2 regions of the Arthrobacter sp. MYb224 genome follow, and region 2 is predicted to be linked to the other one. Evidence: predicted binding sites of a transcription regulator. Region 2 holds the regulator's gene; the other holds the start of a gene.
The links. The regulator HspR, encoded in region 2, represses chaperone genes until heat shock. The targets are predictions, from matches to a motif close to AAGTTGAGTCNNNNNGACTCAACTT.
Positions count from the first base shown of each region.

Region 1: CQ017_RS09285 (ATP-dependent Clp protease ATP-binding subunit) is a predicted target of HspR. The motif match lies at 2,386-2,410, and genes of this name have one in related genera.

Region 1 is NZ_PCPU01000004.1:159,739-164,233, reverse strand. Features, by position in the region: gene CQ017_RS09285 (ATP-dependent Clp protease ATP-binding subunit) at 1-2,368, opposite strand, end outside; gene CQ017_RS09280 (response regulator transcription factor) at 2,481-3,155, opposite strand; gene CQ017_RS09275 (histidine kinase) at 3,468-4,495, shown strand, end outside.
Region 2 is NZ_PCPU01000003.1:439,859-444,353, forward strand. Features, by position in the region: gene CQ017_RS08090 (GNAT family N-acetyltransferase) at 1-513, shown strand, start outside; gene CQ017_RS08095 (AMP-binding protein) at 527-2,140, opposite strand; gene CQ017_RS08100 (heat shock protein transcriptional repressor HspR) at 2,415-2,843, opposite strand; gene CQ017_RS08105 (DnaJ C-terminal domain-containing protein) at 2,953-3,921, opposite strand; gene CQ017_RS08110 (nucleotide exchange factor GrpE) at 4,009-4,495, opposite strand, start outside.

The sequences.
Region 1 (4,495 bases), on a different contig from region 2:
GGCGGGCACCAAACTCCGGGTCATAGCCCTCGGCTGCCAACCAGGTGATCGCGGCGTCGGTGACGTGGAGCTTGAGTTCCTGCCCCGCCAGGTGCTTGCGAGTCTCATCGAGTACCAGCTTGACGATCTGGGCGATCTCGGATTCGCTGAGCTTGCCGAAGAGCAGTACCTCGTCGAGCCGGTTCAGGAACTCGGGACGCATGAACTCGCGTACCTTGCCCATTACCTTGGCTCGAATTTCGGCCTTCTCGCTGCCGGCATTGATCGAGGTGAAGCCGAAGTTGCCGGCCTTGCTGGCGAGGTGTTCGCCGCCGAGGTTACTGGTCATCAGGATCAGTGTGTTGGAGAAGTCCACGGTGCGTCCGGCGGTATCCGTCAGCCGACCGTCATCCAGTACCTGCAACAGCACGTTGAACACGTCCGGGTGGGCCTTCTCGATCTCGTCGAGCAGGATCACCGAATACGGGTTGCGGCGGACCTTTTCGGTGAGCTGCCCGGGTTCGTCGTGGCCGACGTATCCCGGAGGGGCTCCGATGAGCCGCGAAACCGTGTGCTTCTCTCCGTACTCGCTCATGTCGATGCGCACCAGCGACTCGGAGGAGCCAAAGAGGTTGTTGGCCAGGGCCTTGGCCAGCTCGGTCTTGCCCACACCGGTGGGACCGAGGAACAGGAAGGAACCGATCGGACGCTGTGCCGGGGCCAACCCGGTACGGCTACGGCGTACCGCGCGGGATACCGCGGCCACCGCGTCATGCTGGCCGATGACCGAAGCGTGCAGCTGCTCCTCAAGGGAGGCCAAGCGGGTCTTGTCGTCCCCGTTGATCCGCGAGGTCGGGATGCCGGTAGACCGGGAGATCACCTCGGAAATCTGGGCCTCATCGACGATGCGGGTAACCCCGGAGTCTCCCGCCTGCTCGGCAGCGGCGATGCGTTCGGTAAGTGTTGCGATGTGGTCGCGCCACGCACCGGCATCTTCGAAGCGTTCCTCGCCGACGGCTCGGGCCTTATCGCGATCTGCTTCCACCAGTTCGTTGCGCAGCGCCTGCACGTCTTCGGTACCGCCTGCGGCGATTGACCTGCGGGCACCGGCGATATCGAGCAGGTCGATGGCCTTGTCCGGCAGGCGCCGGTCGGTCAAATAGCGTGCGGACAGCGAGACCGCGGCCTTCAATGCTTCCGGGGTGTACTGCACCTGGTGGTGGTCTTCGTAGGATTCGCGCAACCCGTCGAGGATTGCCAGCGCAACTTCCTGAGAGGGTTCTCCCACTGTGACCTTGCCGAATCGGCGGGCCAGGGCGGAGTCCTTCTCTACCTTGCGGAATTCATCCAGGGTGGTGGCGCCGATCAGGTGCAGCTCGCCGCGGGCCAGGCGTGGCTTGAGGATATTCGCGGCGTCCATATTTCCGGACTCGCCGGAACCTGCACCGACCAAGAGGTGCATTTCATCGATGAATATCAGTGTTTGGCCCTCGGCGTCGGCTACCTCTTCGAGCAGGCCGGTCAGCCGCTGTTCGAAGTCACCGCGGTACCGGGTGCCGGAGAGCATGCCGGGCAGGTCGATGGAGATCAGCTGGACGCCACGGATCTGCTCCGGGACTTCATCGGCAACGATGGCACGGGCGAGCCCCTCGGCGATGGCGGTTTTGCCGACGCCTGCCTCGCCGATGAGCACCGGGTTGTTCTTGGTTCGACGGGCCAGGATCTCAATGGTCTGGGCCAATTCGTCCTCGCGGCCGATGACCGGGTCGATCTGGCCGTCGGAGGCCAGCGCCGTCAGGTCGGTACCGTAGCGTTCCAGCATAGAGACGTCTTGCTCTTCGCCGGACTCTGCCTCTCCCGTCTGGGCGCGCTGGGCCTGCTCCATGGCTGCCTGTTGCAGGGACTGGCCGGTGATACCGTGCTGCGCGAGTAGCACGCCCACAGGAGATTCGGGGGAGAAGACAAAGGCGAGGAACAGGTGTTCCGGGTCGATGTAAGTCGAACCGTAATTTCGAGCGACCTGATAGGCATCGAAAAGGCTGCGCTGGGCGGCGGAGGAGAGGCGCGAGGGCTTCTCGGTGGCTTCTTCCCGACGTGGCAAGCGTTCGATGGCGTCTTTGGCCAGGGCTTCCAGATCAACGCCCATGGCGCTCAAGTGCTGGCCAGCGGGTTCGGTGCGAAGCAGCGCGACCAGCAGGTGCAGTGCGTCGATTTCTGCATGACCGTTTTCATGTGCGAAGGCAGCCGCGATGGACACTGCTTCGTGGGTGCGCTGCGAGAGCAGGCGGGTAATGTCGATGGGTCGCGCGGCTTGGGTGCGCGAGGAAAGGAACCGGGAGAGGAATTCCTCGAACGAGCCATCTGACGAGGAGCCGAAAAATGCTGGCAAGTGAGCCTCCTAATAGAAACTTGAGTGGTCTATGCTCATGTTCAACGTAATACGAGCGAATCTATTCCCGCAATGTCGGTCAAGGCAACAATAAGAGGCCGAGTTCACAACTCTAGGCTTGGCGGGAGATCTCAACGAGTCCTAGCCTGGCTGCGGCCACAAGTGCCTGCACACGGTCGCGTACTTCGAGCTTCATGAAGATTTTCGCCATATGGGTTTTCACCGTCGCCTCGGAGATCACGAGCTGTCGGCTAATTTCCGTATTATTGAATCCCTTTGCCAAAAGATCCAATATCTGCATTTCGCGATTAGTTAGTCCGAGATCTTCGATAAGTCCTGCAATGTCGTGCGATTTACTATAGACGTTTTTTACAGCGGAGATTAGATCAGAAGAAACCGACGGGGAGATAGCCGCCGAACCTTGGTGAACGGCATGGACTGCCGCGATGATTTCGGCCGGTTCAGTGTCCTTCACGAGGTAGCCGCTGGCTCCGGCCATGAGGACCGGAACTAGATAGTCATCAGACGAAAAGGCCGTAATTGCAAGGACTGCTGGGCTGTTTTGGGCGGCCTTGATAATTTTGGTCGCTTCAATCCCGTCCATAATTGGCATTTGCAAATCCATAAGAACAACGTCTACATCATTTGTTTCACAATAATTAACCGCACCTTCACCATTTTCTTGAGTATTAACGGTCACAATTCGACGATCAGTTGCTAGGATCGTGCTAAGCGCATGCCGAATCAGCGGCTCGTCATCGACGATGAGCACCTTAATCTGTTCCATTGGAGTCCTTTGAACGGTGGTTGGCACAAGAACCAACCTGGCATGAATCGAAGTATATAAGTTCAAGAGTTTGGGGTTTGAAATGAAAGCTTTAAAGATCTTGGCGGTGGCCGCGCTGGCGGCAACTCCGTTGGCGTTTGCCGCGCCTGCTATGGCGGCACCAGTGGCAGAGCCTACCTATTCTTCATCGGGCGTTGCGAATCCTGCCGGTTGGGGCACTGACTTCTCTAAATGGGTGTGCGAGAATTACGGCTACGCTTGCGGTTAGCGGCATATTTGACTTTACCCGCAACCAGGTAAAGTATTCCGCATATGAGACTGCGAATAAAAACCGCCCTGACTAAGCTTTTTGCTGGTCGGGGCGTTGTCGTCTGGACGGGTATTCTCGCCTTTGTCGCCATTACAGCGACTGAGGGATACACCTTGCTTCAGGACGGGATTGATAATTCGTCCTCGAGCGTTATTCGCGGGGTGGCCGTTGGGTTGCTGCTGTCCGCCTCGTTGGCGATCGGAATGCGATGGGTTGCCACCTCGCTCGGCATGTATCTAGCCACGCTCTTTTTCTTCTTCTGGGATGGCGGCCTCTTGCTATGGCTGGTCTTCTCGCTCGTTATCTTCAGTGTTCTCGCGGCGACGGTTGCATCTTCACTGGTGCGTAACTGGTATCTGGTGATGCTATTCGTGTGGATGGGGCAATACGGAGTTAGGGCAGGCAAGGACGCCATCTTGCTGGTGATTTTCGTTCCGCTTGCCCTGTTGGCCTATATCCTGGCCCGCAGCATTTTCAACTTGCGCGAACGAAATCTAAATGCGATTCGGCAGATGCAGGAGAACAGCGAGCAGAGCAGGATTGCCGTTGAGCGCGAACGCAAGAATATTGCGCGCGATCTGCACGATATCGTCGCGCACGATATTACCGTTGTGGCCATGCAGTCCAAAGCTGCAAAGTTCGCCAATAATGGGGAAGCGGCCATCGAGGCAATCGACATCATCGCAAAGCTCAGTACCGAAACATTGCATGATTTGCGCCTGATGCTAAACGTCTTGCGGACCGACGGAACGATGAGTGGCTCGCCTGGGTCCGGTGTCGACAAGCCGGCGGCGACAACTGTTTATGCGGTCCAGGGCGTGGAGATCTTCTCTCAACGATTGCATGAGTCTGGATTTGAAGTGACATCTCACACGGGCGAGAACATTTCGGCGCTCCCGAGATCTGCGCAGACCGCGCTATATCGGGTTATGCAGGAAGCGACGACCAATATCATCAAACATGGTCGTCGGGGAGGAGCCTGCACCATGTGTTTGGAGATCGTAGGGCCGAATGCTGTTCTTGAAATGAC
Region 2 (4,495 bases):
GTGGCCCGCGACGGGCTGGACCAGGCCTGGTTCGCTAAGACCCCTTCGGCGCAAGCCATGTACTCCGAGATTGAGCGGCGGCTGGCCCTGCAGGGCGAAGGCAAGATGGCCCCGTTCGCAATTCTCGATCTGCAAAGCAACAAAGCAGTGGGCGCGACGACCTACCTCAACATCGATGCGGTCAATCGTCGGGTGGAAATCGGTTCAACCTTCCTGGGACTTGCCCACCAAGGCACGGGCATCAATGCCGCCGCGAAGTACCTATTGCTTCAGCGCGCCTTCGAAGAGCTCGACTGCATCGCCGTGGCTTTCTGCACGCATTGGCATAACCGGCAGTCCCGGGAAGCTATCGCCCGGCTAGGCGCCAAGCAAGATGGGGTGTTGCGCAATCACATGTATGACGCTCGCACCGGCACCTTGCGAGATACCGTGGTTTTCTCGATTTTGCCGCACGAATGGCCCAGCGTGAAGCAGGGGCTCTTGGCGCGTTTAGCCAAGCACGACCGCATCTAGGCTCCCGCAGTCCTTAGCTGAGCAGGGATTTCGCCGCGTCTTCGCGCAGTTGCACCTTGCGAATCTTGCCGGTGACCGTAATCGGGAACTCATCGAGGATCATCACATAGGCCGGGATCTTGTAGTGCGCCAATTGCCCTTCGGCGAAGTTCTTGATGTCTTGGACCCCAAGGGGCGTTTTGCCAGCCTTCATCTTGATGCAGGCACAGATCTCTTCTCCATATTTTTCATTTGGCACGCCCACCACGGAGACATCTTCTATATCGGGATGCCCGAATAGGAACTCCTCGATCTCCCGCGGGTAGATGTTCTCTCCCCCGCGGATCACCATGTCCTTGATTCGCCCGACGATGGTGCAGTAGCCGTCCTCGCGCATCACCGCGAGGTCTCCGCTATGCAGCCAGTTCTCCGAGTCGATGGCTTCTTCGGTTTTCGCCGCGTCGTTCCAGTAGCCGAGCATTACCGAGTAGCCTCGGGTGCAGTACTCGCCGGGTTGCCCGCGCTCCACCGTCTCGCCGGTTGCCGGGTCCACGATCTTGACCTCAAGGTGCGGATGCACCCTGCCGATGGTTTCCGTGCGAGCCGCCAAATCGTCATCGGCACGCGTCTGGCAGGAGACCGGACTGGTTTCGGTCATCCCATAGGCGATGGAAATCTCGGTCATGTTCATCTCCTCGAGGCAGCGGCGCATCACCTCGACAGGACATACCGAACCTGCCATGATTCCGGTACGCAAGGTGCTCAGGTCATGGGTGCCGAAGCTGGGATGATTCTGCATGGCGATAAACATGGTGGGCACCCCATAAATCCCCGTGCATTTTTCCTCGGCGATGACTCGCAAGGTGGTTTCGGCATCGAAGCTCGGGGCGGGAATCACCATAGTGGTACCGTGCGCGGTGCATCCGAGATTACCCATCACCATGCCAAAGCAGTGATAAAACGGCACCGGGATGCAGAGCCGATCTTCCGGTCCAAGCCGAATGGTCTGGGTGACGAAGAACCCGTTGTTCAAGATATTTCGATGGCTGAGCGTTGCGCCCTTCGGATATCCGGTGGTCCCCGAGGTGTATTGAATATTAATCGCTTGATCCGGGGCCGTCTGCGCCAGGCGTTGCGCGACCTGCCCCGCTTCCACACCCTGTCCGCCGTGGATTAGTTCGGTCCAGTCCTCGGTGTCGAGGTAAACCACCCGCTCAAGGGTTGGGGTGTCCACCGCGCAGCGTTCGACCATGTCTCGATAGTTGCTTGTCTTGAAGCTGGACATGGTGATCAGCATTCGCAGGCCACTGTGATTGACCGCGTAGGAGTATTCGTGGCTGCGATATGTCGGATTGACGTTCACCAGGATCACGCCGATTTTTGCGGTGGCATATTGCGTGAGCGTCCACTCGGCGCAGTTCGGCGCCCAAATGCCCAGCCGGTCGCCTTGCTGAAGGCCCGCCGCGAGCAGACCGCGTGCGAGGTCGTTGACCGCCTGGTCTAGCTCATTCCATGACCATCTTCTTCCGCTGGCGACCTCCACGAGCGCTTCACGTTCACCGTACTTGGCGACGGTACGCTCTAAATTTGCGCCGATGGTTTCGTCGAGAAGCTGTGCACCTGTTTCGCCCTGGGCATATGATTTCATGCGCGCACCGGCAAACCGGGGGTCGCGGAAACCGAAGGTGCCGGCTGAAAGTGCGCCGTTGCTGAAAGATGTTCCTGCACGAAGCTCTCCGTTCTCAAAACAGTCCTGCTGCACTATTTTCTGGTCCGGAACGGTGCTCCGGTGTGCAACTGCGCGATTCACGAAAGGTGAGGTGGATCACGTTATTCTGAGACTAATCCGGATGCTGGCAAATGGCCAGTTGAAATCGGTGAGAGGCGCCGTCGAGGGTGCGAGAGGTACGCGGAGCGCGGGACTAGCGGCCGATGGCGCGGCGGGTGGTAAATAGGGTGACGCTTGGCTCGCGGCGTGCCGGGCGCATGCCACGGGCCATGGACACCACATCTCCGGCGGCCGTACCCGCGGCGAAGACCCGGGTTTGGCCTTGCTGGACCGCGTGCAGCTCATCGCGCAGTTCGGCCACTTGGCCCTGGAGGTGGGCTACCTGGTTTTGCAGCTCGATGATGCGTTTAATGCCTTCGAGCGAAACGCCTTCCTTGCTCAGCAGCTGCACCTGGCGCAGCAGCGAAACATCACGTTGAGAGTAGCGACGCTGCTTGCCGGCTTGGCGGCTTGGAGAGACCAATCCGATGCGGTCATATTGCCGCAGCGTCTGCGGATGCATGTCGGCTAGTTGCGCGGCGACTGAAATGACGAATACAGGTCGCAAGAACTCGTGGGCCATGAAATTCAGTCTCCTTACTTCCGCTGCTGGGGATACATCCATTGTCCACCGCGGCGTGCCCCTTTCGGGGCACGCCGCCGCGTTGCACTACATCGCTCCTGGATTAATCCTAGAGCCTGGCCTTGGCTTCAAGTCCCGCGCGAGGATCTTCCCCCGCGGTGGCGGCAGCGAAGTCTTCGATGGCCGCCTTCGCCTTGTCGTTCAGGTTCTGTGGAATCACCACATCCAAGACGATCAGCATGTCACCGGTGGACTTCGAGGTCTTCACCCCACGCCCCTTCAGGCGCAAGGTACGACCCGAGTTCGAACCGGCGGGCACCTTCACGGCTACTTGTTCCCCGTCGAGAGTCGGCACGTGGATCTTGGCTCCGAGGACTGCCTCATCAAAGGTAACCGGCAGGTGCACACGAATGTTGTTCTCTTCGCGTTTGAAGAACGGGTGCTCGGTGACTTTGACCTTGACCAGCAGGTCGCCGTTGCCGGCTCCGCCAGGTTGGCCTCGTCCACGCACACGCACCGACTGGCCATCCTTGATTCCTGCCGGAACACGCACGTCAATGACTTCACCGCTCTGCTCACGCAATCCGATGGTGGTGCCCTTGATGGAACCAGCGAAGGAGATGGTGGTGCTGGCCGTCCGGTCAGCTCCCTTGCGCGGCGGGGCGCTTTGGCCGAATCCGCCGCCGAATCCAGCCCCGCCGCCGAAGAGATCGGAGAAGTCGGGCTGTCCGCCGCGGCCGCGCGGGCCTCCCCCACCGCCGAAGAGGTTGGAGAAGACGTCGTCGAATCCCGCCTGGCCGCCCGGGGCGCCGCCAGCTCCGCCGGCGCTGAACCGGGCGCCTCCACCCATGGCGCGGATGGCGTCGTATTGTTCGCGCTCTTCCTTATCGGAAAGCACCGAGTTGGCCTCGGAGATGTCCTTGAATTTCCGCTCGGCGTCCGCATCGCCCTGGTTGGTATCCGGGTGGTACTTACGCGCTTGCTTGCGGTACGCCTTCTTGATGTCCGCCTCGTTGGCGTCCTTGGAGACGCCCAGAATGGCGTAGAAGTCTTTGTCGATCCAGTCCTGACTTGCCATCAGGGCCCCCTTTCTTTCGACTAGCGATTCGAAACTGCCCACTGACGAATTCTCGGCAGTGGGCAGTTTCGCTATCTAGATGTGCGGCTATTCGCCGGTGGCGACCAGCACCTGCGCGGCGCGCAGAGTGTAGGTGCCCTTGCGGTAACCGGCTCGCAATACCTGTCCCACATGGTCCGCCGGAATTTCGGGGACCGGCTGGCGCAGCAAAGCTTCGTGGACGTTAGGGTCGAATTCGACCCCAGCCTCGTCGATTCGCTCCAGGCCGTGCGATGCCAAAACCGTGTCCAGCTTGTTGGCGATGGCCGCAAACGGTCCATCGGCCAGGTCGCCGTGAGCACGAGCGGCATCGATGTCATCGAGTACCGGCAGCAAGGTGGAGAGCACCGACTGGACGGCGCTGTCGCGCACTGCCACCCGGTCGCGCTCGACGCGCTTGCGGTAGTTGACATACTCGGCCTGCAGGCGGAGCAGGTCGTTGCGCAACTCGTTTTCCTTCTCGGTGACCTCAGCCTGCACCTCTTCGACGCCGGCGGCCGCCTCGTTCAGGATCGCCTCGGCCTGACCCAAAGCG